Regions from separate parts of the Solibacillus sp. FSL H8-0523 genome, predicted to be linked through region 1. Evidence: riboswitches for the same ligand, from Rfam matches in the RefSeq annotation. Region 1 holds a riboswitch; the other holds the start of a gene.
What was found. Region 1 has a riboswitch for thiamine pyrophosphate ahead of thiM (hydroxyethylthiazole kinase). Riboswitches for the same ligand answer to the same signal wherever they lie in the genome.
Positions count from the first base shown of each region.

Region 2: another riboswitch for thiamine pyrophosphate. It lies ahead of thiT (energy-coupled thiamine transporter ThiT); the one in region 1 lies ahead of thiM (hydroxyethylthiazole kinase).

Region 1 covers NZ_CP150291.1:2,504,002-2,519,820, forward strand. The annotation lists gene NSQ62_RS12485 (sigma-70 family RNA polymerase sigma factor) at 1-183, opposite strand, end outside; gene NSQ62_RS12490 (DHA2 family efflux MFS transporter permease subunit) at 409-1,821, opposite strand; gene thiE (thiamine phosphate synthase) at 2,348-2,959, opposite strand; gene thiD (bifunctional hydroxymethylpyrimidine kinase/phosphomethylpyrimidine kinase) at 2,949-3,764, opposite strand; gene thiM (hydroxyethylthiazole kinase) at 3,761-4,501, opposite strand; TPP riboswitch at 4,628-4,725, opposite strand; TPP riboswitch at 4,779-4,877, opposite strand; gene NSQ62_RS12510 (YdcF family protein) at 4,976-5,980, opposite strand; gene NSQ62_RS12515 (sigma-70 family RNA polymerase sigma factor) at 6,158-6,643, shown strand; gene NSQ62_RS12520 (DUF3298 domain-containing protein) at 6,648-7,517, shown strand; gene NSQ62_RS12525 (DUF3600 domain-containing protein) at 7,651-8,337, opposite strand; gene NSQ62_RS12530 (sigma-70 family RNA polymerase sigma factor) at 8,330-8,854, opposite strand; gene NSQ62_RS12535 (DUF2812 domain-containing protein) at 9,108-10,178, opposite strand; gene NSQ62_RS12540 (PadR family transcriptional regulator) at 10,175-10,498, opposite strand; gene NSQ62_RS12545 (HAMP domain-containing sensor histidine kinase) at 10,701-11,723, opposite strand; gene NSQ62_RS12550 (response regulator transcription factor) at 11,726-12,397, opposite strand; gene NSQ62_RS12555 (ABC transporter permease) at 12,408-14,456, opposite strand; gene NSQ62_RS12560 (ABC transporter ATP-binding protein) at 14,446-15,219, opposite strand; gene NSQ62_RS12565 (DUF4279 domain-containing protein) at 15,363-15,794, opposite strand; gene NSQ62_RS12570 (hypothetical protein) at 15,816-15,819, opposite strand, start outside.
Region 2 covers NZ_CP150291.1:3,606,060-3,621,878, reverse strand. The annotation lists gene NSQ62_RS18185 (ABC transporter permease) at 1-933, shown strand, start outside; gene NSQ62_RS18180 (ABC transporter ATP-binding protein) at 955-1,992, shown strand; gene NSQ62_RS18175 (dipeptide ABC transporter ATP-binding protein) at 1,964-2,977, shown strand; gene NSQ62_RS18170 (exonuclease SbcCD subunit D) at 3,145-4,305, shown strand; gene NSQ62_RS18165 (SMC family ATPase) at 4,308-7,361, shown strand; gene NSQ62_RS18160 (hypothetical protein) at 7,404-7,532, opposite strand; gene NSQ62_RS18155 (DUF4870 domain-containing protein) at 7,601-7,933, opposite strand; TPP riboswitch at 8,051-8,160, shown strand; gene thiT (energy-coupled thiamine transporter ThiT) at 8,262-8,822, shown strand; gene map (type I methionyl aminopeptidase) at 9,523-10,275, shown strand; gene NSQ62_RS18140 (papain-like cysteine protease family protein) at 10,322-11,299, opposite strand; gene NSQ62_RS18135 (polyphosphate kinase) at 11,436-12,296, shown strand; gene NSQ62_RS18130 (GNAT family protein) at 12,380-12,937, shown strand; gene NSQ62_RS18125 (carbonic anhydrase) at 13,005-13,571, opposite strand; gene NSQ62_RS18120 (hypothetical protein) at 13,737-13,940, opposite strand; gene NSQ62_RS18115 (aminopeptidase) at 14,105-15,340, opposite strand; gene motA (flagellar motor stator protein MotA) at 15,538-15,819, shown strand, end outside.

The DNA of each region.
Region 1 (15,819 bases):
TTCCTTCAGCTGAGCCAGTGCACCGAACGCTTTGATGAACGTTTCTTGCACAATATCTTCCGCGTCCTGCTTATTTTTTATAAATGTATAGGCTTTAGCGAGTAATCTAGGTTTATGCATCGTTGTTAAGTGCCCGATCGCAATCTCATCGCCAGCAAGTGCTTGTTGTATGTATTGATCCATTGCATTCCCTCCTACTAACTTAGAGTACGGTTTTAGTGTAAAGGTTTCATTTCACGAAATATTTTTAAAGCTCATCACTAAAACATAGATTGTTTATTTAAGTTTATAATATTTTCAGCCTTTATGAACTGAAACATTAACCAAAGATTTGGACACGCGCGGAAGTCGTTGTGCTGATGACGAAAAAAAGTACGCGATGTCAAAAAGACACGCGTACTTTTTCATTTATTTTGAAAGTGGTCGGCTATTCTTTACAAATAATGAACCAATCAAGCCAATAATCCCTGCTACTAATACGGCATAGAATGCATAATGAATACCATGAGCTAAAAATTCTAGCTGATTAGTTGCGCCGAATTCCGCAATATAATTTTTCTGACCTGCAGTAAATAGCGTAATGGCAATCGCTGTACCTGCAGCACCTGCAACTTGGTTTAGCGTATTCATAGCGGCTGAACCATCCGCATAGAAGTGTTGTGGTAATTCATTCATCGCATTCGTTTGCGCAGGCATAATTGTCATGGACACCCCTAAGAAAAGAATGCATAATGTCACAACCACTTGCCAAATTGGTGTTGTAGCAGAAAGCGTTACAATAAAGAGAATCGCGGCAACCGTAATGAGTGTAAATCCAATACGCGTGAAGATGCGTGCGCCGACTTTATCAAAGTTCGAGCCAACGATCGGTGACATCACAATATTTAAGAAGTTGGCCGGTAACATCAGTAACCCCGCAGCAATCGCTGTATAAGCTAGTACACTCTTTAAGTATATTGGAATTAAAATAGCTACTGATAAAATGATAAATAATGTTGCGAACATTAACAATGTACCAAGTGTGAACATTGGATATTTAAACACACGTAAGTCAATCATTGGCTGTTCCATGTTAAATTGTCGTACTGTAAAGAATACCAGTGCCAGTACACCCGCTACTAATGGTGCCCACACAAGCACATCTGATAATGGTGCTTCTGCAAGTGATGCTAACGCATACACAATGCCACCAAATGCAACTGTTGATAACACTAGCGATAAAATATCAATTTTCGGCTTAGTAATAGTTGAGACATTTTCCATTTTAGGCGCCCCGATTACTAATAAAATGATATTAAATGCGATCATAACAACGAAGATATAATGCCAGCTTGAAACACTAATAATTAAACCGCTTAGCGTTGGCCCTAGTGCGGGTCCGGCTGTAATAACTAAACCAACGATTCCCATCACTGCTCCACGCTTTTGCATTGGGAAAATCATAAGCACAACACTAAACATTAACGGTAAGAAAATCCCCGTCCCAATTGCTTGAATTAAACGACCGATTAATAAAACCGTAAAACTTGGGGCAATCGCTGCAAGTAACGCCCCTAATGTAGAAATAACTAATGCACCCACGACTAATTGACGCGTTGTAAACCAACGTACTAAATAGGCTGATAGTGGTACTAAAATTGCTAAAACTAATAAATACCCTGTAGTCAGCCATTGTCCTGTACTTGCACCAATAGAAAAGTCTTCCATAATGTTTGTCAGCGCCATATTTAATGCTGTTTCACCAAATAAACCGATGAAAGAACCAATCATTAAAATAGCAGCCATCCATTTTGGACTTTTTACTTGTAAATGAGACTCCATATATAACTCCCTATTCGTTCTATTTTGACATACTTACCTTAGAATACTATTTAAAATATTCGATCTAAAATCTAATTTTTTAGGTTTTACGAAGTTTCATAAGTCTAGGTGCTACTATACAAGAACCGCATGCTACTATCAATACTATCCAACTAAATCGCCAACCGAAAAGACACAGTTTAGACACTTTTATGTAAATATTACCCTTATTTTCCTGTTCTCTATTTTTGTAACTCTGCCAATTACAAAAATAAAACGCTTACTTTTAGATTTCAAACCCCATATATAATCATGTTTGTGCTCATAAACATATATGAGTGCTAGGTTTTAGCGTGCAATAAAAAGTTGCGTTACCGATTCCATAAATTTTTCAATAGTTTAGTTGACAAATCAGCTGAAATCAGCGCAATTTATTTTACAGAAAAATTAAACTTTTGGTGTCGTTATCCATAATACGGTAATTTACAGCTCCTTAACAAGGAAAAACTGCCCCAAAAGTATTTACTAATGAGACAGCCCTTTATTCTTATAAATGTTTTACCGTTTGAAAAATAGCCTTACTGTCTGCTATTTCACTAATAACCGCGACACCATTTGCACCAGCTTGACGGACTAAATGGCTATTTTTCGTTGTAATCCCACCTATCGCAACAATAGGAAACTTAAAGTGTTCTTTTCTTGCAGCTTTTAAAAATTGCAGGCTCGACTGGATTACGTCTACTTTTGATTTTGTTGTAAAAATCGGACCGATGCCTACATAATCTGCACCGTTTGAAATGGCTTCATTTAATTCTGTTAATGTATGAACAGATACCCCAATGATTTTTTCAGGACATTTTTTTCGAAACGCAACCATTCCTACATCATCTTGCCCAACATGAATTCCATCTGCATCGAGTGCTAACGCTAATTCCACATCATCATTGACAATGAAAGGTACCTTATATTGTCGACAAAGCTTTTGACAGTCCTTTGCAAACTGCAGATAGGCTGCACCTTCCAAGCACCCTTTGCCTTTTTCACGTAGTTGAAACATGGTCACACCTGCTTTTAAAGCTTCCTCTAAAATCACTAAAGGTGCTTTCTCATGGCAATTGATTGTGCCCATAATAAAATATTTATCCAGATTAAAAGACATGTACCGCTTGCTCCTTTTGTAATTGCTGATAGGCAAAATGATTTGTTGGACCAAAGCCTTGTCCGATATTTAACGGATGTTTGATGGCTGCATCGACAAACCGTTTCCCTTCAATAATGGCCTCTCGCAACTTCATGCCTTTTGCTAATCCAGCAGTTAACGCTGCAGAAAATGTACAGCCCGTCCCATGTGTATGCTGTGTTTCAAATCGATCTGTTTCTACATAAAAAGGTAATTCGTTTTGCTGATAAATCGCATCTGTTGCTAAATTTCCTTGAAGATGTCCACCTTTGATGACGACACATTTTACACCTTCTTCAAGTAAAATGTGGGCTGCTTTTTCAATATCTTGTTGCGTTTTAATTGGAATGCCTGTTAGTACCTCTGCCTCTGGAATATTTGGCGTACAAACGGTTGAAAATGGTAATAAATATTGCTTAAACGCAGAAACAGCTTCCTGTAATAATAAGCTTTGTCCGCCTTTTGCAATCATAACTGGATCAATGACTAATGGGATGTTTGTTTCTTTTAATTGAACCGCAACTGCTTGAATAATCGATGCGTCAAATAACATCCCTGTTTTTATGGCTTTCACATCGAAATCAGCTAAAATAGCTGCAAGTTGCGCTTCAACAAATGCTGCCTCTATTGGATAAACGCCATGGACACCTAACGTATTTTGAGCCGTTAACGCCGTAATGACAGAAGTTCCAAAAACCTTTAATTCCTGAAAGGTTTTTAAATCCGCTTGAATTCCTGCTCCGCCACCACTATCTGACCCTGCGATTGTACATGCGATCATCATTTTACCTCCGACAAACGTTCTAACTCATTTAAGAATTGCACTTGGTATGTTCCAATTGGTGCGAATGCCTGTTTAGCAGCATGCTTATAATCTAGTAGTAATGCTTCTAAATCACGTAAAGGCTCTTGGCTACTTGCCAATAAAGCTGCACTTATTGCACTAAGTAAACAGCCTGCCCCTGTAATTTGTGTGATTTTCTCATGTCCGCCATCTATACACTTAACATTGACACCATCTGTTAAAATATCGTGTTTACCTGTCACAATCACAAGACACGAAAAACGCAATGCTGCTTCTTTGGCAAGTTGTTCAATATTCGCATCACCTGCGCCACAATCTACACCATTTGCTTGCCAATTCGCTCCTACAATAGCAGCTAATTCACCTGCATTACATCGTAAAAGTGTGATCTGCTTATTTGACAACATCTGTCGTGCTGTTTCCAATCGAAATGCACTTGCACCAGCTCCTACTGGGTCGAACACAATCGGAATATTTTTCTCTTTTGCCGTTTCAATCGCTAGTTTCATCGATGCTACGGTACGTGCATTTATTGTACCAATATTAATAAGTAACGCATCGGAAATTTGAACAATGTCAGCAACTTCTTCAATCGCATCTGCCATAATAGGCGAAGCGCCGACACTTAAAAGTCCGTTCGCTGTAAAATTCATCACAACGGTATTCGTCATGCAATGAACGAGTGGACGACGCGTGCGTATAAGATTCAAGCTCATTGGTACACCTCCTGCCATAAAACATCTTTACTTTTTTCACAAAATTCCATTCTTACTTCCTCCTTTTGAGGCGTAAGCAAAAAAAGGCACCCCTACTCAAAAGTAGAGATGCCTAAAAAAGTGCATATGTGTGCACTCATTGCTCCCTACGCCCGTATTAACGGTCAGGTTCTAAGGGTCAGGTTTTAACCTTCTCAACACTAGGTGTCCCCCCGCAATTAAAAAATTTGCAAAAGAAAAGCCCTCCAAATAGATGGAGAGCATCACGTACGAATATTAGCTTGTACATTTTGCTCCCTACGTCCGTGTTAACGGTCAGGTTCTAAGGGTCAGGTTTTAACCTTCTCAACACTAACGTGTCCCCCTGCAAATTCATTTAATTAATTTCAGTCTAAGGCTTAACCGCTCATAATGCAACCTTATTTATAGTTAATTTTTGGATTTCATTCTGGCGATTCAACTAAATTCATCCAACTAATTTACCGCACGTAACACCAACAGTATAAAAATCGTAAACAATGCAATGAATGTCATATGGCGCCATTTAAACATTTCAAGCAAGCCGATAAACTCACGTGTAAAGGCATTTGGCACATAGTAAAAGGCGGTTTTCGAGCCAACCCCATTGGCCTTTAGTTTCGCTTTGCGCGCATAAAAACCGGCACGTAAAATATGATAATTGTTTGACACAAAGATGCCGCGCGCTTTTTCACCAAATCGCTCGATGATGATCTTTTTAGAAAACTGCATATTTTCTAAGGTTGTTGTCGACTGGTCTTCCATCACAACCGCTTCGTCTGGAATTTCCGGGTAGTGCTCATGAATGTATTTTTTCATCGCATACGCCTCCGCTACTTTTTCATCACTACCTTGACCTCCCGATGTAATAATGAGTGGACGGCCATGATATTTCTTGTATTGTTGAACAGCTTTGTTAATACGGCTCGCAAGTAAAGGTGGCACACGGTCGCCAATTAATCCCGAACCTAACACAATAATATAATCCGGCGTATAGTGAATCGGACGCCAATTATAAAGCACTGCGTATATCGCGGTTGCCGAATACATCATCGTAAAGTAAACAAATAGCCCAAAAATATAATAAAATGCGATTTCACTATACACATTTTCACTAATCGTGCGCATCGAAACAATATAATAAATGAGCACCATATTAATGGCGACTCCAATCAGGCCAAGAAATAAATTGGACTTTTTACGCCCTTCTTTTTCAAGCAACACCTTACTATTGAAGTATGTTAATACGGATAACGTCGCCATAACTAGCGGGATAAATGCAAATACAAACGCGTAGCTCGTTACATTTAATACTTGTTCACTAAAGTTCGTATTAAAAAATATTTTTTCTGTATAATAAAGCAGCTCTACCAATACAATCAGCGCCAGTAAAAAAATATTCGTATACCACCGTGGCTCGATGATAAAGAGCGCAATCACGATGAAAATTAAAAATGCCAAAATCCTTCCTCCTGTTCAACATCACTCTAAAATAATATTATACAATGTCTATTCCCGCTGGAACATCAAATTATCCAGTTCCTCTTTTTATTAAAAATTTATCATTCCCTTTTAAACTTTCCTTCCACCCCGAACCGTCTTATAATTGTCGACAGAATCAAAAAGGAGCTTCAAGGAATGATGGAACCATTAGAAGATAAATTTATTACATTTATTCGCACGCAGCAACAAGCACTCTATAGACTCGCGTATAGCTACACAAAAAACGAGCAAGATGCGCTGGATGTCTTGCAAGATAGTATTCAAAAAGGTTGGCTGGCGCTAGAAAGGCTGACAAAGCATGAGCAAATGAAAAGCTGGTTTTATACGATTTTAGTACGCACCGCGATTGATTTTCTTCGCAAGCACAAGCGTTTCGAGCTCATTGGAGACGATGCGCTCCTGCAACTATGTGAGCAGGATACATATGACAATTTTGATTTGCAGCAGGCACTTTATCATTTACCGCTCCAGCTACGTGAGGTTGTTGTGCTGCGCTATTTTGAGGATTTAAAACTCGAAGACGTCGCACATATTTTGGCTATTCCACTAAGCACAGCGAAATCGCGGCTCTATAAAGCATTAAAGCTCTTAAAAATCGAGCTCGAGATGGAGGAGAATTAGGCCGATGGATGACAAATTAAAAAAACTACACGCACACTATAAGGACGTACCCATTCCAAGTGAGCTAGAGGTGATGATTGAAAAAAATTTACAACGCCCACCTAAGAAAAAACGCAAGCTACCGATTTTTTTAACAGCTGTAGCGGCTGCAGCAATATTATTCACAGTGGGATTAAATACAAATCCGGCCATGGCGAAAAATTTAGCGGATTTACCGGTAATTGGCCCCGTCGTTCAGGTACTGACATTTACCAAGTATGAGATGGTAGACGAGGAATATACCGCAGACATTCAAGTGCCTCAAATTTCAGGCTCTTCTGCTGACATCGAGGCGTTGAACAAGAAATACGCTGAGGAAGGCAAGGCACTCTATGAGCAGTTTAAGGTAGATATCGAGGAAATGGAAGCGGGAAATATGTCCTTAAATAGCGGCTATGTAATCGAAACCGATACCGATGAGCTATTGTCATTTGGTCGTTATGTAGAAGTCATTGTCGTATCACGCTCAACGGTGATGCAGTATACGACGATTGATAAAAAGGCGGAAACGGTCATTACATTACCAAGTCTATTTAAAGATGATCGCTATCTCGACATTATTAGCCGTTATATTGAAGATGAACTGCGCAACCGTATGATTGAAACACAAGGCTCTGACATGTACTGGATTGGTGGTACAGCGTATCATGATGAATCATTTGGTGTCTTTGAAGGCATTACACCGGAGCAAAACTTCTATATTACCGAAGCTGGCAAACTGGTGATGTCCTTTGATGTATATGAGATAGCACCAGGTTTCATGGGGCTTGTAACCGTTGAAATTCCAACCGAGATGCTGCAAGATGTACTAATGAGCAACAAATATATTAAATGATGTTCCCAAATGAAAGTAAGCCAAAGCCCCCATTCAATTGAATGAGGGGCTTTGGCTATTTTTAAACAGTATGTCCTCAAAAGAGCTAGCGCAACCGTTGAAGTGTATTACCCAGCTGTCTTCTATCTATATTTCAATTTTCAATTTGTTTATCATTTACATAATTTAAGTATTCTTGAGCTTTAATGAATTCCTCTTGTGACTCTGCAGGTATTGCAGTGACGTCGGGAGCACTTGAGACTCCTAGTTGTGCCATAGTCGTTTCATAGGTAAATAAGGCTTGAATGTATTGTTCGTATTCTTCAGCAGTTAAAACCTCTTTGCTTGATGGTAGTCCGTTTAATTTGTCAAAGTATGGTTGAATATCATACATTGCTGCTTTAATTTCTTCAAATTTTTCTGCAGGGACTTGAGAATAATCTATGTTTCCATTTTTATCACCATAGTCCAATTTTGCACTTGTAAAGACACTTAATAAATTTTTAAATTGTTTAAACTCATCTTTTCCTAGGTCACCTTTTGCTTGATCGAGCTTTGCATTAAATAATAAGTAACTTTCCATTGTAATATTTATTGCATGTTTTTTTAAATTATCAAATGAGCCATATAAATCATCGGCAAGTAATGCTTGATAAGCAAATGCACCAGTTGGAAGCATTAAACACGCAGACAGAACAGCTATTGCCAACCGCTTTTTTGTAAAACGCTTCAGCTTTCCACCCATTTCAGACTTTGCTTTATTAATGCCCAATTTACTTCTTTCATGAATCTCTATAGGGATTTCAATTTTTGATAACTCTCGCTTAAGATGATTATCCATAGTTTCCTACCTCCTTTAAATTTTGACGAAGCTTATCTAAAGCACGGTATAGAACAGACTTTGCGGTTCCAAGTGGGATGTCTAATATCTCTGAAATTTCCTTTAGTGTACGATCATCGTAATATTTTAGTAAAATGACACTCTTCTCATCCTCTTTTAAAGTATCAATCAGCATTTGTAAAGATAAAGTAAGTGAAATATCTTCATCTTCTGAACCAGTAAGCACTTCAAAATTTGAATTTAGCGGAATGACCTTTTTGTTTTTATTGATTAAGTTCAATGCACAATTAATCGTAATTTTCATGAGCCAAGTCTTAAAATACTCTGGTTTTTTCAATGTACTAATTGTCTTAAATGACTGATAAGCTACTTCTTGAACAAGATCTAATGCATCGTCTTTATTTTTTACATAGACATAAGCCATTCGATAAATATCTGCTTCGTACTGCTGGAAAAGCATCAAGTAGGCTTTATCATTTCCTTTTTGTGCTTTCTTTACTAAACGTTCAAGTTTCATCTTAATTCCTCCTTTCGATTTGGTTTTACATCTATTAGACAAACGACAAGGTGATTTGGCTTAAATTTTTTCAAATAATTTTATGTAATGCACATTGGGAAGGTTAAATAAATGTAGACTTTGTAAAATAACACCTAATCAAATCGCTTTGATAAAGGTGAACGTAAACCAACCCATTATGAATGACTAAAAAGCTGCTCGCTAGCAATGAACGGATTTCCGATTTCATGCTGTGCAGCAGCCTTTTGATTTCTTATATTTCCTGCGCTTCTTTCTTTTCTTGCATATAGCCGTATACACTTTGAACAAATATCCAAAGCCAGTAGAGAAGCACCATACTCGATAAAATTAGAAGTGCAAGCGAATAAACATACGGCATATACGCGTTCTGCATTTGATTTAATGAATTGAAAATATTTAAAGTCATAACCAAAATAAACAAGACACTTAATACATTCGTATTCACGAGCCCTCTGCGCATACTTTTCAAGCGCTCTTTTTGCTCATACGTAATGCGCGGCTTCACTTCTCCTACTTCATACGGTTTCGACCAGATCGAAATATGCCACATCAGCGAACTGTATAAATGCTTCGCTGTCCAACCACTTTCACTGTAAAATAACAAGGCCGCAGAATTTTTCGGCTTTTCGTTTAAAATTTCGTAGCTAATACACGCGGATTCTCGCGGTTTGAAGTAAAATGACATTCCTTTCACATACTCCAGCTCATACCCTTGGGCAAACATGCGCTCTAGCCAACGCTTCGTTAAGAATTGTACATACATCCAACCGACTCTTCTTTTTCGAATCGCATGCAACGCCACTTTAGGGTCTATATTTAAATACGCCTTTTCTTTCGTGTGATACCATTTATTTAAATAAAGGCTCGCACACATAAATAGCACAAATAATACGAGAAAAGCACTAAGATAAAAACCCGTGCCAAAACGTAGCGCCATCAACACACCAGCTGCTGTATTTAAATAGAAAAATAACACGAGTAATAGCACTGTCGCCAACATATAATGTGTACGAATTCGCTGAAATACCTTTTCCCTAGAAGAAAAACGCGTTGGTGCCTCCCCTTCATACACCGTCCAATTGTGCGCTTGCAACAGTTGTTTCCAGCCGCCTTCAACATACAATCCCTTTGGACTTTTATAGTCAATTAAATAACGCTTCACTTGTGAATCCACTCGTTCAAATGTGAATAATCGAAGTAACGGCTGCAATTGTTTTAAACGATAGCCCGCTTGTAACATTTCCTCCAACCACTTTTCAGTTTCTTCGATTCGGTAACTCCAAAAAGGTCGAAACTTTTTCATCCTTTTTCCTCCCTACTTTGTGAAATCAATCGATGCATTTCCTCGATTCGTGCAATTTCCCTAGCTAAAATTTGCTGCCCGAGCGCGGTGATCTCATACAACGTTTTTCGATCTTCATCTGAATAATGCTGAATCAATCCATCCTTTTGCATTTTCGAAATCGTTCCGTAAATCGTGCCAGAGCCTAGCAGCAGTCGACCGCTTGTTACATCTTCAATAAACTTAATAATGCCGTAGCCATGACGCGGTTCGGTTAACGCATACAAAATGTAAAAGGCTGTTTCCGTCATAGGCTGGTATTTTTTTAATAACGATTCCATCTCATCACCTCTATGTCACACCTCGACATATGTCGTAGTTCGACTATATCACAGCGCGACATATAAAGTAAACATTTACCATGTAAAATAAAGCGTTTGTAAACGATTCCCTGAAAAACAAAAAAGCCTGGCGATTAAACCAAGCGTGTACTACATTATGCTGTTCTCACGACAATATCTCTCTTTTTCTAAATCCAATGCTTCAAACCTTCGGAAACAGCAGTTGAATCGTAAAACCGCGCTCATATTCTGATTCAACCTCGATATCAATTTGTAAATCCTCACATAATTTCTTCACTAAAAATAGCCCCATCCCCGTAGCTTGCTTTTGATTCGTTGTATTTCCGGTAAATCCTTTATCAAATATAAAAGGCAAGTCCGACTGTAGGACACCTAAACCGTTATCAGAAACTTTGATGTAATAGCGGTCTTTTTCACGATGAATACCCGTTTCCAGCCAAATCAAGCTCTCACTACCGACGTTTCGATATTTAATCGCATTCACTAGTAACTGGGACAAAATGAATTGAAGCGCTCTTTCATCTGATACGATCGGGATGTCCTCGATGTTCGCCTTTACCTCCATTTCCTGCTCATCCAATAGCGATTGCAGTTCTAGTAGTACATCTTCAAAGCACTCCACAATCGACACCTTCTTCAAGCTATAGTCCACATGCGTGGCTTGAAGCTTTGCATAAAATAAAATGCGTTCTACGTGATCATGAATCTTAATTTTTGCATGATTCAACCGTTGATAAACTAGTGGGGACATTTCGTCTTTACGATTTTGTAGCACGAAATGGACTAAAGAAAGCGGTGTTTTGATTTCATGTACCCAATTCTCAATAAACGACTCATAGTCAACGGACTGGGATTTTGCCTCTTGTAATTCATCATGCAACTGGCGTAATTGCTTAGCTAAATCCTGAACTGGTATGTTGTAGCTGTCCCCGATTTCTTGCTTAAACATGGCTTCTTGCTCCACCGAGGGCTCGTTTAAAAATCGATAAAACGCTGTTGTTTGCTTCTGTTGCTTTTTTCGTGTAAAAACTATCCCGAGTAAAATGCTAAAAACGGTAAAAATAAGCATCGTCATGACGAGCAGCCCAAATGTTTCAGGATAGGCAACCCATGCTAAAAATATAAAAAATCCACTATTTACACATAGCAACCCAATCCAGTGACGTGATTGTTTTAAAAGAGCGGGCCAATTTGATTGCTTCATCCTTACTCACTTCCTACTAATTGATAGCCAATGCCTCTGACCGTTTTAATATGATGTGACATGCCTACTTTATCTAATGTTTTGCGTAGTCTTGTCATATTGACCTGCAGTATATTTTCATCGACAAATTCACTGCTTCCCCAAAGTTCAGCAAAAAGCTGTTCCTTTTTCACAACCGCTGGGGCATGTTTTATTAACAGCTTCATAATGATGCCTTCATTTTCAGACAGGGACAGGGAATCGTTGCCAACATATAAGACATGTGTCTTCGCATCGTATTGAAAAGCACCCCACGTTAACAATATTGGCAGCTTGGCATATAATTGCTCGAGCTTTTGCACGCGTGCGATGAGTCGTTTCGGATGGCAAGGCTTTGTTAAAAAATCATCGGCCCCTAGCTCTAATGCGTGCAATTCGTCTTTTAGCTGATCGCGCGCAGTTAAAATTAAAATCGGGCCAATTCCCTTTTCCTTTAACGTACGACAAATTTGAAACCCCGATAAGTTCGGCAAATTTAAATCGAGCACAACGAGCATAGGATTTGCCGCAATAATATCTTCAACCGGGGTATCAAAAGAAGAGATACTCACGACCGAGTACCCCTCCTTTTGTAAAATGCTTTGTAATTCTTCACGTAAGAAAATGTCATCCTCTACAATCACGATATTTGTCATGACATCACCTCTAGTCGATTTCGTTTAACTTTCTTATTTCTTCATCACTTTTGCGTTGAATCATTCGGATATACACAACTTCGATGAGTATAAATAACAGCACAACTAATGCAATGACAGCGCTGTTTTTCAAGCTGTACACGGTTGTAGGCATCGCCGTTAATAACGACCAAATCCCAAAAATGCCACTAACGACTGCGACCGAAATGACTAAGCTGAAATAGAGCCAAATTTGCTTGCGCGCTGATGCACAAATCGCTTCGACATTCGCACCAAGCATCGCTAACGTTTGATAGCGACCGCGCGTGCTTCTTTGCTGCATTAAGAAGTTTAAGCCTAGTACGGTATTAGCGATAATTAAAAACATCACACCTAAATAAAACGTTGTATAGCTTCCCGCCACGGTGAAAAATAGCTGTCTGCCCATACTCGCGAGATAGCTCTCAAACTGCAAACCAGTTGGATCAAGGAGTTGGTCGACCTCAAACATCGCCTGCATTAGCCCTTTTTCTTCAATGAAATCGTCTTTTAATGTCATATTCCAAAGCCAAGTTTCCTCAGTGTCAAAATACTGCTCGAATAATGCATCCGGTACAATCAACGAGTACATTAATGTAATCGCTCTGTCTGCCACAATATTATCAGAGTATAACGTCGGTAAGAGCGTATATTCATTTTCTGCTATTTCAACTGACGGATTTTTTTTCAATGTGTCTTTTAATAAATCATAAGGCGCTCCTGTATCGTCACTTGTATACATGGCCACCTCATCGTCAGCTAATACAATTGTTTTCTTACCGGCTGCCTCAAGCATCGAATTATAGCTCGATAAAGCAATAAAATATGGCATGCTTTGCATCGAGAAATTGTTTAATAAAATTTCTTTTGGCTCTGAGTCAGCTTGGTTCGATATGGTTTCAATTAAATTTGTCCATGCAAAATGGTAATGAGGTTCCCCTTCTGATGAGTAGAATGAATGTAATGCCATTCCATAATAAGTCTCAATGTAAGGTGCTAGTTTGTCTGATTGTAATACAGGCGCAATTTCATTTTCCTCACCATTAAACGTATAATCTACCGTGCGATTTGCTACCGCGCTATTTGTTAACGCGGTCGACGTACCAAACGCGAAGCATACCAACGCCATTAAAATGAGCAGTGACGAAATTGCCAGTGAGCTCCATTGATGTAATACATTTTCTTGCAATTGTCTCGCTGTAAACATCGATAAACCCGTTGAAGTACTGCCTTTACGTTTTACGTATACACCAATTAAACTACCTAAGCCACGGAATAAAAAAAACGTCCCACCTACGCCGATCAGTAGAATCAACGCAAAGATTTTATAATCAAAATTTCGTAAATATAAAATCGCCATGCCGTACGCTACACATAAAAAAATTGTTCCAAATAATAAGGCAGCCCCGTATAGTAAGCTCGCCGCGCCCCATTTAGGTGCTAATGTTGTTTGCGATTTTTCCTTTTCTTCATGAAGTAAATCCATTGGCTCTTTACGACTCATTGTAAAGCTTAACAGGAGCATAGCAAGTAATTGAACAATGAAGAAACCACAAATTGTTAAGCCAATGCCCGTCCAAGAAATACGAAACGACTGTCCAATAATCCCCATGCCCACTAAACGTGACGTCGTTAAATTAATGATTGCTGTTAAAAATAACGAAATCGGCAACCCGATACAAAGCGCTACAATCCCATTCCAAATCGTTTCCCCCATAATCATGAAAAACAGCTTACTTTGCTTCATGCCCATCATTAAATACAAACCAAACTCATGACTTCGCTGCTGCAATTGATAACGATTCGCAAAATACACGAGGAAAAACACGAACACTAAAGAAACCCCATAAAGTACCGGAATCATGAGCAGTAATCGCTCAACCGCATTACTTTCAATCGTCTTTAAATACAGCATGACGTCTTGTTCACCTAATGACAAAATCACATAAAAAGCCACAATCGATACGATAAGTGAAGCGAAATACACACCGTTTTCCTTCCGCGTTTTGCGACTATTGCGCTTCACAAAATCAAAGAACATTGCTACTACCTCCAGCAAGCTGCGCCATCACCATCACGATGCGCTCATAAAACGACTGTTGTGATTCCCCAGGTACATTCTTACGTAATTCATGGAAAATAACCCCGTCTTGAATAAACAAGATTCTCGAGCAATAGCTCGCCGCATTGGCATCATGTGTCACCATTAAAATGGTCGATCCATGTTGTTGATTGTTTGTCGACAATTTATCCATTAAGATTTTCGCATTTTTTGTATCAAGCGCGCCTGTTGGTTCATCCGCTAACACGATACTTGGATTTGAAATGAGCGCTCTTGCAGCAGCAACGCGTTGTTTCTGACCGCCAGACAATTGTGACGGGAATTTATTTAACACATCCTCAAGCTCAAACTGCTTCGCTAATTGCACAAGTTCTTTTTCCTGCTCTTTTATGTTGACCCCATGAATCGATAATGGCAGTATTATATTTTCCTTAGCTGTTAAGTTATCAATGAGTTCAAATTGCTGAAATAAGTAACCGATTTTATTGCCTCGGTAAGCTGCTAACTGCACGCCTTTAAAGGATGAAATATTTTGTCCCTCGAGTAAAATTTGGCCAGATGTTGGCTTAATCATGGTCGCGATCGTATTGAGCAATGTCGTTTTACCAGAGCCACTTGCCCCCATAATCCCAAGAAATTCCCCCGGTAACACATCAAATGTGACACCTTTTAACGCAGCCGTTTCACTTTGACCTTTCCCAAAAACTTTACGGACTTCTTTCACTTGCAGTAATTTACTCACATTCACCTGTATAGCCCCCCGATTCATTCTCTATAGCATTACTTTACTACAAAGTAGCCGGAAATTACTCTTACAGTTGACGTAAGGTTTCGTACCGCGGTGCTCGTTAAGGCTGTCATATGGTATTAGATTACTACTGTACTTTACCCATCCTCACTAAATGCACCAACATACATATCAATATCGATGAAGGCATTGATGCTACTGGCAAATCGGCTAAACTCAGGCCAAATTACCAAGCCCGGCGTGCGCCCGTTTTCCATGGTAATCACGAGTGCAATTTGAACATTTAGATTCAAGCGTTCTTTTAAGCTATTAATGATGTCCACTTTGCCACTAAAATTTTCAAGCAGCGGATCAAGCACTTCTTCCACAACCAAGGTTTCAAGCGTTTCCGTCTCATATTTCCAAGCAGTATGATCGCGTTTAAGTGGTGTATGGGTATTCACTCGCTCCCCCACCTTCCACGTACGCGTTGGCTGTACACCTAAGCTTTCCGTTACAGCATCTAAAGGAAAATCATCATTTCCTGTGAATTTTATATAAGCATATAATGCTGTTTGCTCACTTGTCACTATGTTCTCACACTCCGTCTCTCAC
Region 2 (15,819 bases), 1.1 Mb from region 1:
CGTTTGTTACAAACGATCCCAGTATTAATTGGGGTATCGATTTTAGTATTCTCGTTGATGTTCCTTATTCCTGGTGACCCTGCACAGGTTATGGCAGGGGAAGGTGCATCCGAGCAAACAGTAGAAAATTTACGTGAAAAGCTAGGGTTAAATGATCCGGCTTACGTTCAATATGGTCGATTTTTAGGTAATGCCTTACAAGGTGATTTAGGGAACTCGGTGCGTAGTGGTCGTCCTGTAATGGAGGAAATTCAAGCACGTTTTTGGATTACTGTTGAAGTATCGGTGTATGCCACGATTTTAGCGGTCTTTCTTGGATTAATTGCTGGGATTATTTCAGCGGTACGTCATTATACGCTAACAGACGTATCAATTATGATTATTGCCTTATTCGGCTTATCAATGCCGAACTTCTGGTTAGGTCTTTTATTAATTCAATGGTTTGCTTTAGGTAATTTACCACTTGGTATAGATTTACCAGAATTCTTGAAAATGAGGCCATCCGGTTGGGGTGAATCGTGGCGTCAAATGGTATTACCTGTGATTACACTCGGTACCGGTGGTGCAGCAATTATCGCACGTATGACACGTTCTTCAATGTTAGAAGTTATTGGTCAAGATTATATTCGTACAGCGCGTGCAAAAGGGGTTTCTGAACGTATTGTGATTTATCGTCATGCACTTAAAAATGCACTGATTCCAGTTGTAACGGTTATCGGTTTAGAATTCGGTGGTTTCTTAGGCGGTGCAGTATTAACGGAATCAATTTTTGCAATTAACGGGATGGGTCGTTTAACGATTGATGCGATTAGGCAGCGAGATTTCCCTATCGTACAAGGAACAGTACTCGTCATTTCCTTACTGTTCGTACTCGTAAACTTACTTGTAGATATTTCATACAAGTTCTTAAATAAACGAATTGACTTGAACTAATGACAGAAAAGAGGTGTTACTATGAATGAAATGGAAAATATTTTAGTTGTAAATAACTTACAAACATCATTTAGTACGGATGGTGGAGAAGTGCGTGCGGTAGATGGTGTAAGCTTTACCGTTCCAAAAGGAAAAACAATTGGTATTGTAGGAGAATCGGGTTCTGGGAAAAGTATTACATCGTTATCCATTTTACGACTACTCGCAGCAAACGGTAAAACAAAGGGCGGGGAAATTCTTTTTAAAGGAAAAGACCTATTAAAACTATCAGACAAGGGCATGCGTGAAATTCGAGGAAATCAAATTTCAATGATTTTCCAAGAACCGATGACATCACTTAACCCTGTTTATACAGTTGGACAACAAATTAGTGAAACGCTAAAAATCCACAAAAAATTAGGGAAAAAAGAAGCCATGCAGCAATCGGTCGAAATGCTGAAGCTTGTAGGAATTCCATCTCCTGAAAAACGTGTAAAACAATATCCATACGAACTGTCAGGAGGGATGCGTCAACGTGTCATGATTGCGATGGCACTTGCGTGTGACCCAGAAATTTTAATCGCCGATGAACCAACAACAGCGCTCGATGTAACCATTCAAGCACAAATTTTAGAATTAATCCGTGACCTTCAAAACCGTTTAGGCATGTCCGTAATTATGATTACCCATGACCTTGGGGTTGTAGCAGAAACATGTGATTATGTTGCGGTAATGTATGCAGGTCAAGTGGTAGAGTACTCGGATGTGCGCACGCTATTTAAAAATCCGAAGCACCCTTACACATTAGGCTTACTGAATTCATTACCACGTCATGATATCGACCAAGAGCGTTTAATTCCGATTAAAGGAATGGTGCCAAGTCCCCATGAAATGCCAGTGGGTTGCCGATTTGCACCGCGTTGTCCTGTTGCAACGGAGCTTTGTCATCAGAAGCAGCCAGATTTATTAGCAACAGGCAATGAAAACGGCGAGCAAATTCGCTGCTGGATGTATTCAGATGAATGGGATGGAGAATCGGAGGTGACGCTATATGGCGAAAAAAGAACTGTTAAAGGTTGAGGGATTAAAGCAATATTTCCCGATTAAAGGTGGGTTTTTAGGCCGTACCGTCAACCACGTAAAGGCAGTAGACGATATTTCATTTACAATTTATGAAGGCGAAACGGTAAGTATCGTAGGGGAATCAGGCTGTGGTAAATCAACGACAGGTCGAGCGATTTTACGATTAGAGGAGCCAACTGAAGGTTCAGTGGTGTTCCAAGGAACGGACCTAACGAAAATTCCAAAAGGTGAAATGCGTAAATTCCGTAAAGACTTACAAATTATCTTCCAAGATCCATATGCATCAATCAACCCGCGCCAAACCGTAGCGAGCGTGTTAAGCGAAGCGATGCATATTCAAAATGTTTTACCAGCTGATCAGCGTCGTGCTCGTATTGAAGAATTACTTGAAACAGTAGGCTTACGTCCTTATCAAGCAGACCGTTATCCACATGAATTTTCAGGTGGGCAACGTCAGCGTATTGGGATTGCACGTGCATTATCAGTAGACCCGAAATTAATTATTTGTGACGAAGCGGTATCGGCACTTGATGTATCGATTCAGGCACAAGTATTAAACTTATTAGAGGAACTGCAAAATGAATTCGGTTTAACATACTTATTCATTTCGCATGACTTAGGGGTAGTACGTCATATTTCTGACCGTATTATCGTGATGTACTTAGGAAAAATTGTCGAGATTGCCGATAAGTTAAGCTTATTTGAAAATCCGCAACATCCTTATACAAAGGCATTACTTTCGGCGATTCCAGTACCAGACCCAGATGCGGTGAAAAATCGTATCGTATTAAGAGGGGATGTACCGTCACCGATCGATCCACCAACTGGCTGCCGTTTCCATACGCGATGCCCGTTTGCGACGGATAAATGTAAAACGGATATGCCGGAGCTTCGTTCGACAGATGTCATGAAAGAGACACATGAAGCGGCATGTCACTATTTAGAAGAAATTTCTGCAGGAACCATGAAAGCTAAATACTAACTTAATTCAGCAGGGGGTCAAACCCCTCGGAAAAATCTGGACAAAAGTTAGCCTCGGCATAATTGATATATCTACCACAGTATACGAACGAGCATTCGTGTATTGTGGTTTTTTTTTATGGGCTCATGTACACTTAAAGTATCATTTTTTTAGAGGAGGCGTAGCTCATGAAAATCTTTCATACAGCTGATTGGCATTTAGGGAAACTCGTGCAAGGTGTAGCGATGACAGAGGACCAAGCGTACATATTACAGCAGTTCATCGAGCAAATTCAAATTGAAAAGCCAGATGTTGTGATTATTGCAGGGGATCTGTATGACCGTTCCGTTCCACCAACAGAAGCCATTCAATTATTGAATAAAACATTTAAACAAATTTTAATCGATGAAAAAACGCCGATTGTGGCGATTGCTGGAAATCATGATAGCGCAACACGTTTAAACTTTGGTAGTGAGCTGATGAAATCAAGCGGTTTACATCTTGTCGGACATTTAGAAAAAAACATCAAGCCAGTCGTGCTAGAGGATGAATTTGGTGAGGTGCACTTTTATTTAGTGCCATTTGCGGAGCCTTCAACAGTACGTATTCTGTTTGGCGATGATTCGATTACGACGCATGAAGCTGCAATGGCCAAAATTATTGAACAAATCAAACGGAATTTAGACGAAACAAAGCGCAATGTTATTGTAGCGCATGCATTTATCACAAAAGACGGGATGCCCGAATTAAACACAAGTGACTCGGAGCGTAAGTTAACCATTGGCGGTACGGAATGTATTAACGCTGCGTTATTTGACCCATTTTGCTATACCGCATTAGGGCACTTACACCAAGCCCATTTTGTTGCCAATGAAACGATTCAATATTCAGGTTCGCCACTTAAATATTCAGAATCAGAAGTAACACATAAAAAGGGATTTTTTATCGTTGATTTAGCGCAGGATGGTACGGTGGCATTAGAGAAGAAGCTGTTCACACCAAAACGTGAAATGCGTATTGTAAAAGGTGTGCTCGATGATATTTTACAGCATGCGAAAAGTGATGATTATGTCTTTGTGAAGCTAGAAGATGAAGGCTATGTAAAGGGCGCGGCAGAACTTGTGCGCACCGTGTATCCAAATGCACTGCATATTGAACGAACAGCAGTATTTACACAAATCGAGCAACAATCAACAACTATGAACCGCGTGCAAATGGACGATTCAGAGCTATTTGAGCTGTTTTATAGCGAAATGACAGGCAAGGAACTGAGCGTGGAAACAAAAGCAATTTATACAGAAGTACTACAGCAATTACTTGATGACGAACGCGAAAAGCAGGAGGTGTAACAATGAAGCCACTAAAATTAACGATGACGGCATTTGGTCCGTACAAAGACAAGGAAGTAATTGATTTTACAAAGCTTCACGAGCACGGAATTTTCGTTGTTTCCGGTTCAACAGGTGCAGGGAAAACGACAATCTTCGATGCAATCACCTTCGCGCTCTATGACTCAGGGAGTGGAGAGGACCGCGAAAAATCGGCCTTTTTACGGAGTGATTTTGCCGATGACACGGTTGATACCGAAGTAGAGCTTGAGTTTGAAGTCCGTGGGCGCATGTATCGAATCTGGCGTAAATTTGGGCATGACGGCGCAAAAGCACAGCGTGAATTTTATGACATTACAGGTGGTCAACTAACACCAGCCGTCGAAAAGTTCCAAGTAAGACCCGTACAAGCGAAGGTAGAGGAGCTCATCGGGTTAACTCAGTCGCAATTCAATCAAATTGTTATGCTTCCACAAGGGGAATTTCAAAAGCTGTTAACATCCGAGTCAAAGCATAAAGAGGAAATTTTCCGCAAAATCTTCAAAACCGAACGTTTTACAAAAATGGTTGCGTTACTACAGGACAAAAAGAAGCATGCAGATAAATTGTTCGAGCATGCCCAAATGCAGCAGGATCACACCATTCAAGAAATAAAGTCTCGTTTACCGCAGCGTGAATCGGTACTTTTTGAAGTAATCAGTCATGATGCAATTAATATGTATCAAGTCAAACAGGCATTAGTCGAAGAACGTGAATTTTATGAAGAGCAGTCAAAAGAGGTTGCTACGCAGTATGAGCAGGTAAAGGAAACGGCGACGAAGCTGGCGACGCAATTTAGTGAGCAAAAGATTGTGAATGAACGGATTGAGCGTTTTATCGAGCGTCAGACAGAGCTTGTGAACTTACAGCAGCAACAAGCAGAAATGCAGTTGCAAGAGCAGCGCCTACAATTAGCGCGAAAGGCGAGTCAAATTGAACCGTTAGAGCGCGATTTATCAAAAGCGAAAGCACAATTACAAACAGCAAATGCAGCGGCCGAAAAGGCAAATGCAGATTTACAACAAGCGCAGCAACAGCTACAAGAAGCGACAGCAATGCATGAGCAAGTGCAAAAAGATGAGCCGTTACTTGAAGCGTATACAAAAAATATTTCACAGCTGGAACAGTTAATCCCTGTTTATGAAACGATTGATACGCAGCGTAATTCGGTAGCACAGCTAGAACAACAACAAGTAAAAGCACAAAATTTATATGCCGATTTACAAAATGAAGCGACACAGTTAAAAGAACAGCAGCAGTTGCAACAGCAAAATGTTAGCGAGTTGGAACAGGCTGTTAGTAAATATGAGGAAACCTATGAAGCACATGCAACTGCAATGCGTCATGTGGAACTTGTAAAAGAAGCCATTAAACGACAACAGCATGTTGAAAAGTTAGCAACAGATTGTACGGAAAAGCAACAACAGGCCACAACAGCACAGCAAGCCTTGCAAACCGTAGAGCAACAAATCCGTAGCAATCAAGCCGCCTTTTTAGCCGCAGCTCTACAGCACGGGGATGCTTGTCCAGTATGTGGAAGCACGGAGCACCCAGCTATTCATAATCGTGAAACACAACAGGTCGATGAAACAAAGCTTGATGCTTTACGTCAACAAGCGGATGTGAAGCGCCAAAGCTATTATCAGGTACAATCTAAGCTTGAAGTGGAACAAGCAGCGTTTAACGACAAGCTGAGCGTCTTGCAACAACAGCATCTAGAGCTAGAAGAATTAGTACATTATGAAGCGCACCTGCAACAGCTTACAACTCAATTAGCTAATTTACGCACACAACAGCAGAAATTAACAACTGAGCGTACGAAGCTTGAGCAATTAACGGAGCAGCGTGAGGTCATTCAAGGTCGTATTGAAAAAGGACAGGCCTATGTCCATGATATTCATGCTCAGCTCGCACAGGAAAAAGGCAAGCTTCAACAAAGTGAACAACTACTATTGCCGCAATTTACATCGATCGCTCAACTACAGCAAGCACTGATTGAGCAACAGCAATTGTATCAGGCACTAAAAAATGCAGTAAAAGCAGCTGCAGATGCCTTACAACAAGCACAATTACAGCAAAATTCTAGCGAGGTCAATCAGTTGCATGCCGTTAATCATGTAACAGAAAAACAGCATGAACAGCAGCTCGCTCAGCTCGCGTTTACAAACGCTTTGCAACAGGAAAACTTTACAATTGAAAGCTATCAAGCAGCACTCGTAGCACCAGATGTACAACAGCAAATTCGTCAAATGCTTGAAACGTATAACAAGCAGCTGCATACATTAACGGTACAAATCGCAGAGGACGAAGCGCAATTACAAGGAAAGCAATTAGCAGATTTGACGGAGCTAGAGCAGCAAATCACCACATTAAATAATGAGCAAGATGAGCGTTACGCCAACATGAAATTAACAAAGTCTTACGCGACACAATGCGAAACAACGTATGAAAAACTTGAGCAAACAGCTGAGCAAATTGAAAGCTATAAAGCAAAACTAGAGCAAATTGAGCATGTATATGATTTAGTGCGTGGCCAAAATGATGCCAAAATTAGCTTTGAGCGCTTTGCACAAATTGGCTATTTAGAAAAGGTGACACATGCGGCCAATGAACGTTTACGCGTGTTATCAAACGGTCAATATTTCTTGAAATCAACGGGTCGCAAAGAGGGCAATGCACAAAGTGGTTTAAGTATCGACGTGTACGATAGCAATACTGGTCAAACACGTGATGTCAAAACATTGTCAGGTGGAGAAAAATTCAATGCATCGTTATCATTAGCACTAGGTATGGCGGATGTCATTCAAAGTGTACAGGGCAGCGTGCATATTGATACGATGTTTATCGATGAAGGCTTTGGTACGCTTGACGAAGAGGCACTGAGACGTGCGATTGATATTTTAATTGACCTTCAGCAAACAGGCCGATTAATCGGCGTGATTTCGCATGTTGCAGAGTTAAAGGCTGCGATGCCGGCAATCCTGCACGTGAAGAAATTAAAAGAGGGTCATAGTACAACTGAAATTTTAATTAAATAAAAAAATGGAGTACTTCATTGGGAAATGAAGTACTCCATTTTTTCATCTTTTTGGAGTCCGTGTTGGCGTTGGTTGCTTTGCTGTTGAACGATTATTAAGTATTTTTTTTATGATTGGATAGACGATTGGTCCGTATTTAATCGCTGTTTTAATTACTTTGTTTAGTTTCATGAATATCACTCCTTAGTAAGATGTAAATTCTAGTAAAAATATACCCATATACAGTACATCTCTAAACATTAGCGCAATACTTTGATTGCTTGTATAAGGTTCCAAATGGCAATAACAAAAATAATAATCGCTAAAATGATAAACCCGATAAAAATCCAACTTTCGAATAAGTAGTTTACTTCAAGCGTCGCGTTAGAGGGTGTTGTAAAGGCGAACACAAAAAATAGAATGATATAAACGATCCCTAAAATAATTGGAATAAGTTGTGAAATAAATGCGCGTTTATTATGATGTTTCACTACATCGTCTTTTGCTACGAAAAAAATAATGAGCGGTAAAATAAATGGCATAAAGTAAAAACTTAAATAGCCTACTGCACTTAACCCTTTGTTTTGATCCATAAAATTCACTTCCTTTACTTCTATATACGGACAAATGTCCAACTTAGTTTCAACTAAAGTAGTTGAAAATTGGAAAATTATCAGCTACAATGAGCATGTTCAAACAATTATATCGAGATGTACCACAAGGGGGGCCGATTAAGTCGGCTGAGATTGCGCACGGATTTTGCGCTGACTCTTAGAACCTGTAAGTTAGTACTTGCGTAGGGATGTGGATAGAAACCAACTATTCGAGCGATGGTTAGGAATTTATCCTAATTATCGCTTTTTTGTGTTTTCTATTCCTTCTGAACTTCTGTTACATCGGAAAAAAGAGAGGAGCATTGTTATGGACAAAAAGAAATTATTAATGCTGGTGGAAATTGCAATCTTTGCCGCTATCGGACTTGTGCTTGATCAGTTTTCATTTAAGCTTTGGGCATACGGAGGCTCGATTAGTTTTGTCATGCTGCCGATTATGCTTATGGCCATTCGCTGGGGATTAACAGCAGGCTTGGCAACGGGATTCATTATTGGTGTATTACAAATGATGTTCGGTGCGTATATTGTGCACTGGCTGCAGGCGATTTTAGACTATGGTCTAGCTTTTACAGTTGTAGGCTTCGTCGCAGTCATTCGTAAACCGTTACTACTAGCCGCAAAAGCGCTTGATAAAAAGAAAATGACGATTTATATTATTCTCGGTGCGTTACTTGGCGGAACATTACGTTTCATTTCGCATTTGCTTGCCGGCGTTGTGTTCTTTAAAGAATACGCTGGTGGAGATAATGTATGGACGTATTCAATCATTTACAATGGGTCCTACATGTTACCAGCAACCCTGTTAACCGCGCTTGTCGCTGTGTTATTATTTACAGCAGCACCACGCTTATTAAAAACAATGAAATAAAAAATGGTGAAGGTGTAGTTCGATTCTAACGAGCTACACCTTTTTTTAAAATAACGCGCTTGGATACAGCAGGGGAAAAATGAAGTGATGGATGTAACACCGACAATGCCATATAGCCATAAATTATAGAGCATATTTTCGCGATAGGTCCAGATTCCTGATTGATAAAAATTAGCTACGGATAGCTTTACAAAAAAAAGTGTAATAATGGCATGTAAAGATATGAATAGATAGCCTAAAAAAGGCACAAGTGGATGAATAGTTATAGGACAATGCTGCTTAAGTAAAATAAATTGTAAATGGAAAACAATAGCCATTGCAATACTGGTACTAAACCCAACGACATAAACAGCGATGCGTGGATTGTACGAAAAAGGTGATACATGACGCAAAAATTCCCCAACCAATGTAACACAGAACATCATGAGGAGCACAAAGATTAAACGATTTTCAACAGCGCGATTATTGTGTAAAATGACATACGTTGCTAAAGTAATAAGTAAAAAAGTCGGTAAAATATACGTGAGCATATATATATAAATAGGCAGCATGACTGACACCTCTATTTTGAATTAGTTCCTTTTATATTCCCTTCAAATTTCTACATAAACGAATCGTACAAAAAAAGCATGAATCCTTACAACAAATTTCAAGTATGTTATAGTTAAGGGTAGAGATTTAAGAGGAAGGAAGTTTAACAATGATTGTTACAACTCAAGAAGAAATCCAAGCGTTTAAAAAAATCGGACGCATCTGTGCTGAAATTCGTGAAGCGATGAAAGCTGCGACAGTACCAGGTGTGACAACGAAAGAATTAGATGAAATTGCTGGGCGTATGTTTGCAGAAGCGGGTGCTATTTCAGGTCCAAAAGGCGAATATGATTTCCCAGGCTACACATGTATTTCAGTTAACCACGAAGTTGCCCACGGGATTCCAGGCAGCAAAGTGATTCAAGAAGGCGATATCGTAAATATTGACGTATCGGGTTCTTTAGATGGTTATTTCGCCGATACAGGAATTTCTTTCGTTGTAGGTGAAGGCTACGAGGACAAAGAGAAACTTTGTGAAGTAGCAAAATTAGCATTTGACCGTGCGATGACAAAAGTAAAAGCCGGTTCAAAATTAAACCAAATTGGTAAAGCAGTTGAGCGTGAAGCATATGCGCATGGCTTAACGGTAATTATGAACTTAACAGGACATGGCTTAGGGAAATCATTACACGAAGCACCTGACCATGTATTAAACTATTACGATCCAACTGATGGCCAATTAATGAAAGAAGGTATGGTGCTAGCAGTAGAGCCATTCATTTCTGCAAAAGCTGAACACATTGTTGAATCAGGTGATGGCTGGACATTTGTAACACCAGACAAGTCATTAGTTGCACAAATTGAACACTCAATTATCGTAACAAAAGGCGAACCAATTATTTTAACGACGTTAGAAGATTAATCAATAAAAAAACGTGAAGTGCTTAGAAAAGCATTTCACGTTTTTTTTAATTATTATAATCAACAACGATGTACGGTTGTAATTGGAAAGGTTTTGGCGCAATATTGCGGTCATTCCACATACCGAACCAACGCTCTAGCGGATAGAAATAGTAGCCATCTTGTGAATGATCTGATGTATCATATGGGTCTGCAAAAATGATGATGTCATCACCGATACCAGGTGTACCGTTGTTGTCATAACCGATAATTGCTTGCCAGTGGCCACCCCAATCACCCCATTCAACCATAATTGGACGATTGTTGTCTAAATGGCCTGTTAACCATTTTACGAAATAGCTATCTTTTGCATCGCTTACCCAAGCTTCAGTATCTGCTGTATTTTCAGATGCATATAAGCTGTTCCATAAAAATGTTTCAGGTAAGTTGCCTACGTTAGCACCAGTCGTACCAGAATCAGCTTGAATTAGATCTGCGTCTGTATAGTCAGCGCGGAAGCTTGATTCAACGACTTCAAAGCCTTCTAAACCTGAAAAGAATTCATATAATTGTGTTACGTCTGAGCCGTATTCGTGGAAATTGTTTGCTGAGCCAGGTAAGGCATCTTCCACATCTAAATCCGTCATAGCTTTCATCGCAACAGCAATATCCATTTCCGTCATTTCATTATAGCCAAAGTGATTAGCTACCATTAAAGCAGTAACAGGGCCACATGACCATTCCGCCGTTTGTTGCATCGTTTGGAATTTTTCTAAAATTGTTAAGTTTTCATCTGATTTTAAATTAAAAAAGTCAGGTGCTTGGTAGTAGCGAGAGTCCGCATTGTCACCAGCGTTTGCGTATGCATCTGCACCGCCAGCTTCATTAAAATCCTCGCCTTTAATTGTGTTTGTGTTAACTGCCACAGTAGTTTCGGCTGATGCTTTTGTTTCTACTTCTGCCTCCGCGTTATTTTTTGCTTCATCTTCAGAGCATGCTCCTAATAATAGTGCAGAAAATAAAACTGCTGTAAGGGTTTTTTTCATTTATCACTCCGCCTTTCGCGTATTATGTATTTTTCAGACAAGAAATTAGTGGAAGATAAACTAAGTGCAACATCAATTACCATTTCCATACACTTTAAAGTAAAATAGAAGTAATACTGTTTAGGAGGAATCATAAATGAAGAAATTAGATGATTTAGATTTATCATTAGAACTAGACAAAAAAATGTACAAAAAGAAAATTAAAATGCTGCAATACGAAATGCTCAACGCACAGCAATTTTTATTTAACAACAAAATTGGGTTAATTGTAGCATTTGAAGGAATGGACGCAGCAGGTAAGGGTGGTGCCATTAAACGTTTAACAGAGCGAGTTGACCCACGTGGCTTAATGGTAACTCCTATTTCTGCTCCACAACCACATGAAAAACGTTACCACTATATGCACCGTTTTTGGAGAAAGTTACCGCAACACGGACAAATCGCGATTTTTGACCGTTCTTGGTATGGTCGTGTTTTAGTAGAGCGCATTGAAGGCTTTGCGAAAGAAGAAGAGTGGAAACGTGCATATGATGAAATTAATGACTTTGAAAAGCAATTAACAGATGAAGATTATATTGTCATCAAATTCTGGATTCATATCGACGAAGCAGAACAATTAAAACGTTTTAATGACCGTGCACAAGATCCGTACAAAGCTTGGAAATTAACGGATGAAGATTGGCGCAACCGTGAAAAGTTCGGCTTATATAGTGAAGCGGCAGATGAAATGTTCGCAAAAACAGATACAGAAAATGCACCTTGGTTTTTAATTCCTGGGAATGATAAGCTATATGCGCGCGTACAAGTATTAAAAGAAGTCATTGCTCATATTGAAAAGGAAGCTAAGCGCCGTGGGTTACACCTGACGAATGTATTAGAAGCACCTGAGCAAGACGAAATAGATGAGCTTGAAATGATGGAAGTAGCGGCTACAGAAGAAATCACTGCCACAGAAGCTTCAAAGGGAAAAAAGGCTAAAAAGAAAAAATCTAAATAACATTCGGAAATCGTTCAATTATTTAGTGAGGATGAATCGCCGTGAGAAGCCTATTGAAACTTTTTAAAAAGAAGGAGGGTCCAATGGTACAACTTAATGGGCAACGTTGTTCGTTACGTACATTTACACCATCGGATGCAAAAGCATTAGCCAAACTGTTAGCAGACAATAAATTTTTTTGGTCTACTTATGAACCGTTACATCGAGACGAGTTTTATACAGAAGAGGTACAGTATAAAAAAATTTTAGAGAGCCTACAGCTTCTTCAAAGTAATCGGGAATTTTCATTTGGAATTTTTGATGATGATTCACAACAATTAATTGGCCACATTTCACTTTATTCGGTGAAGCGTTTACCCTATTCAAGCTGTTTTGTCGGCTATTCGATGGATGAACGTTTTGCTGGAAGAGGGATTGCAACAGAGGCGGTGCAGTTAGTGCTGGAATTTGGCTTTCAAACGTTAAATATTCATCGTATTGAAGCTTACGTTGCCCCACAAAATTTAGCATCAGTACGGGTGTTGGAAAAATCAGGTTTTATACGTGAGGGCTTACTAAGGCAGTTGCTCTTTATCAATGGTGTGTGGGTTGATCATTATATGTACGCCATACTGCAAAATGATTTTAAAAATAGATATTAAAAAGGATTGTACGAAAAATAACTATTTTTCGTACAATCCTTTTTGTAAGGACGCTTTAGCGCTTTTCTTATATATCTATATTGCCATCAGTGACTAAGTCTAATTTACCTGTCTGTGGATCGATTACTAAACCGTGTACAGGTACAGTTGCTGGCATTAACGGATGGCGTCTCACTAAATCGACACTTTTTAATACGCTTGTTTTAACATCGCCAAAGCCGCGTAACCAGTCATATAAATCGACACCTGAGAAATTTAAAATATCCAGTGTTTCTTGCTTTATCCCTCGCTCAAGCATGTGACCGACCATTACGTCTGGATCAACGGCACTCATACCGCAATCATAATGCCCAATAATATATATTTCATCTGCCTTTAATTCATAGACGGCAACAAGTAAGCTGCGCATAATCCCGCCAAATGGGTGATTGACAATGGCTCCCGCACTTTTGACAACCTTTACATCGCCATTACGTAAATTCATGGCTTTTGGTAATAATTCAACTAAGCGTGTATCCATACATGATAAAATAACAATTTTTTTATCAGGATATTTTGTTGTCGCATACGTTTCGTATTGTTTTTCATCAACGAATTGTTGGTTATACTCTAGAATTGATTGTAAAGCTGACATAAGTTTGTTATCCCCTTTCGACTACTCTATATTTTAGAATATTATTTGAATAATTCAAATTAATTGACACATTTAAAGTGAATACTAGGAAAAATAGAGAGAACTTTTGTCGAAAAAGGTAAAAAAACAACCGTCCCTCATTAAGAGACGATTGTTTATGAAAAATTAATGATGGGCGTGGCCATCTTTTGATTTTTCGTTTGGCGCGAATGCACCAGCTTTTGAATCTACTACAACAGAGTCGTGAGATTGTAAGCCCATACGTAAATATTGAATGAACATAACTAAACAAACAAGAATTACGATAGAGAATCCAAATACTAATGTGTAGTAGTCAGATAAAAATGGATGACGGTGATCAAACATCATAAAACTCCTCTCTACATTATAATTAGAATCATTAACCAATTATAACCTAATCAATTGGAACATTGTAGGGGGTTTTATGGATTTGACCTAGAATAAATTGTAAATATGGCGACATCTTGAAATTTAAGATGCTTTCTTAAATGTCCTCTATAATGACGAGTTGATTAAAATGCCCAGTTGCCGTTGCGGAATACCGGTTCAGCTTGACCATCTTCAGCAATCCCGTCGATATTCATTTGGTCAGAGCCAATCATGAAGTCAACATGTGTAATACTTTGATTTAAGCCGTTTTCTAGTAATTCTTCACGTGACATCGTTTTACCGCCTTCTAAACAGAACGCATACGCACTGCCGATTGCTAAGTGGTTTGATGCATTTTCGTCGAATAATGTGTTATAGAATAAAATATTCGATTGAGAAATTGGTGATTTAAATGGTACTAATGCAACTTCACCTAAGTAGTGAGAGCCTTCGTCGGTTGCGACTAAGTTTTTCAGTACTTCTTCACCTTGCTCGGCTTCTACATTTACGATGCGACCGTTTTCAAACGTTATTTTGAAGTTATCGATAATGTTCCCACCGTAGCTAAGTGGTTTTGTGCTTGATACATAGCCGTTTACACCGTCTTTATGCGGTACCGTAAATACTTCTTCCGTGGGCATATTAGCCATGAATTCGTCGCCTTTTTCATTGACGCTACCAGCACCACACCATAAGTGGCCTTTTGGAAGCGCAATCGTAAGGTCTGTTCCTGGCGCTGTATAATGTAATTTTGTATATTTTTTATTGTTTAAGTAATCTACTTTTTCGTGTAAGTTGTCATTGTGATCTGCCCATGCTTGAACAGGGTTTTCTAAATCTGAACGAGTGGCTTTAAAAATGGCATCCCACAGCGCATTTACTTGCGCTTCCTGCGGTAATTCAGGGAATACTTTACTTGCCCATTGCTCAGAAGGTGCAGCAATTACAGTCCAGCTGATTTTGTCGGCTTGTACATATTGACGATATTTATTTAATGCAGTACCAGCCGCTTTTTGGAAGCTAGCAATCTTTTTAGAATCGATCCCTGATAGTAAATCTGGGCTTTGCGACACGATGCTCATAAATGCAGCGCCTTGCTCTGCTAACCATTCACGCTCTTGGATTTTCCATGGTGGAAAAAAGTCGAAAGAGTCCTCAGGAGCCAATTCGTAACGCGTACGTGAAATAACATCATCTGCGAAATCTACAAATACTTGTTTAGCACCGTTCTCGTAGGCAATTTTAGCGATTTTTTGAACAAAGGGCGCTACCTCAATTGAAGCGGCGATGTATAAATATTGATTTGGTTGGATATTTACACCGATTTTTACTGCTAATTCGGCATATTTTGCTAAATTTCTTTCAAAAATTGAGTTCATTTGAATCATTCCTCCAATAGTTGTCTAAAAAAATTGGCTATTTTTGATACATTGTAATCAAAATTACTTTAAAGGACAGAAAAATCCAATAATGCATCGAAAAATATAATTTTTGCCTTTATACTAGTGTATAGGAAGTTAATAAAAAGTTAAATAGACCGAAATAAGAAAAGACATAGTAATTGGAGGTAATACATATGGATATTTCATCAGTTGTTGGCGTTATTGTCGCCTTCGTTGCCCTATTAGCAGGGATGTTTATGAAGGGCGTAACACCAGACGCATTATTGAATCCGGCTGCAATTTTAATCATTATCTTTGGTACAATTGCTGCGGTAACAATCGCATTCCCAATGAAGGAATTAAAACGGGTTCCAAAACTTTTTAAAATTTTATTCAAAGAGACAAAATTAGCAAGTGATATTGAATTAATTAAAATGTTTTCACAATGGGCTGATTTAGCACGTCGTGAAGGGTTA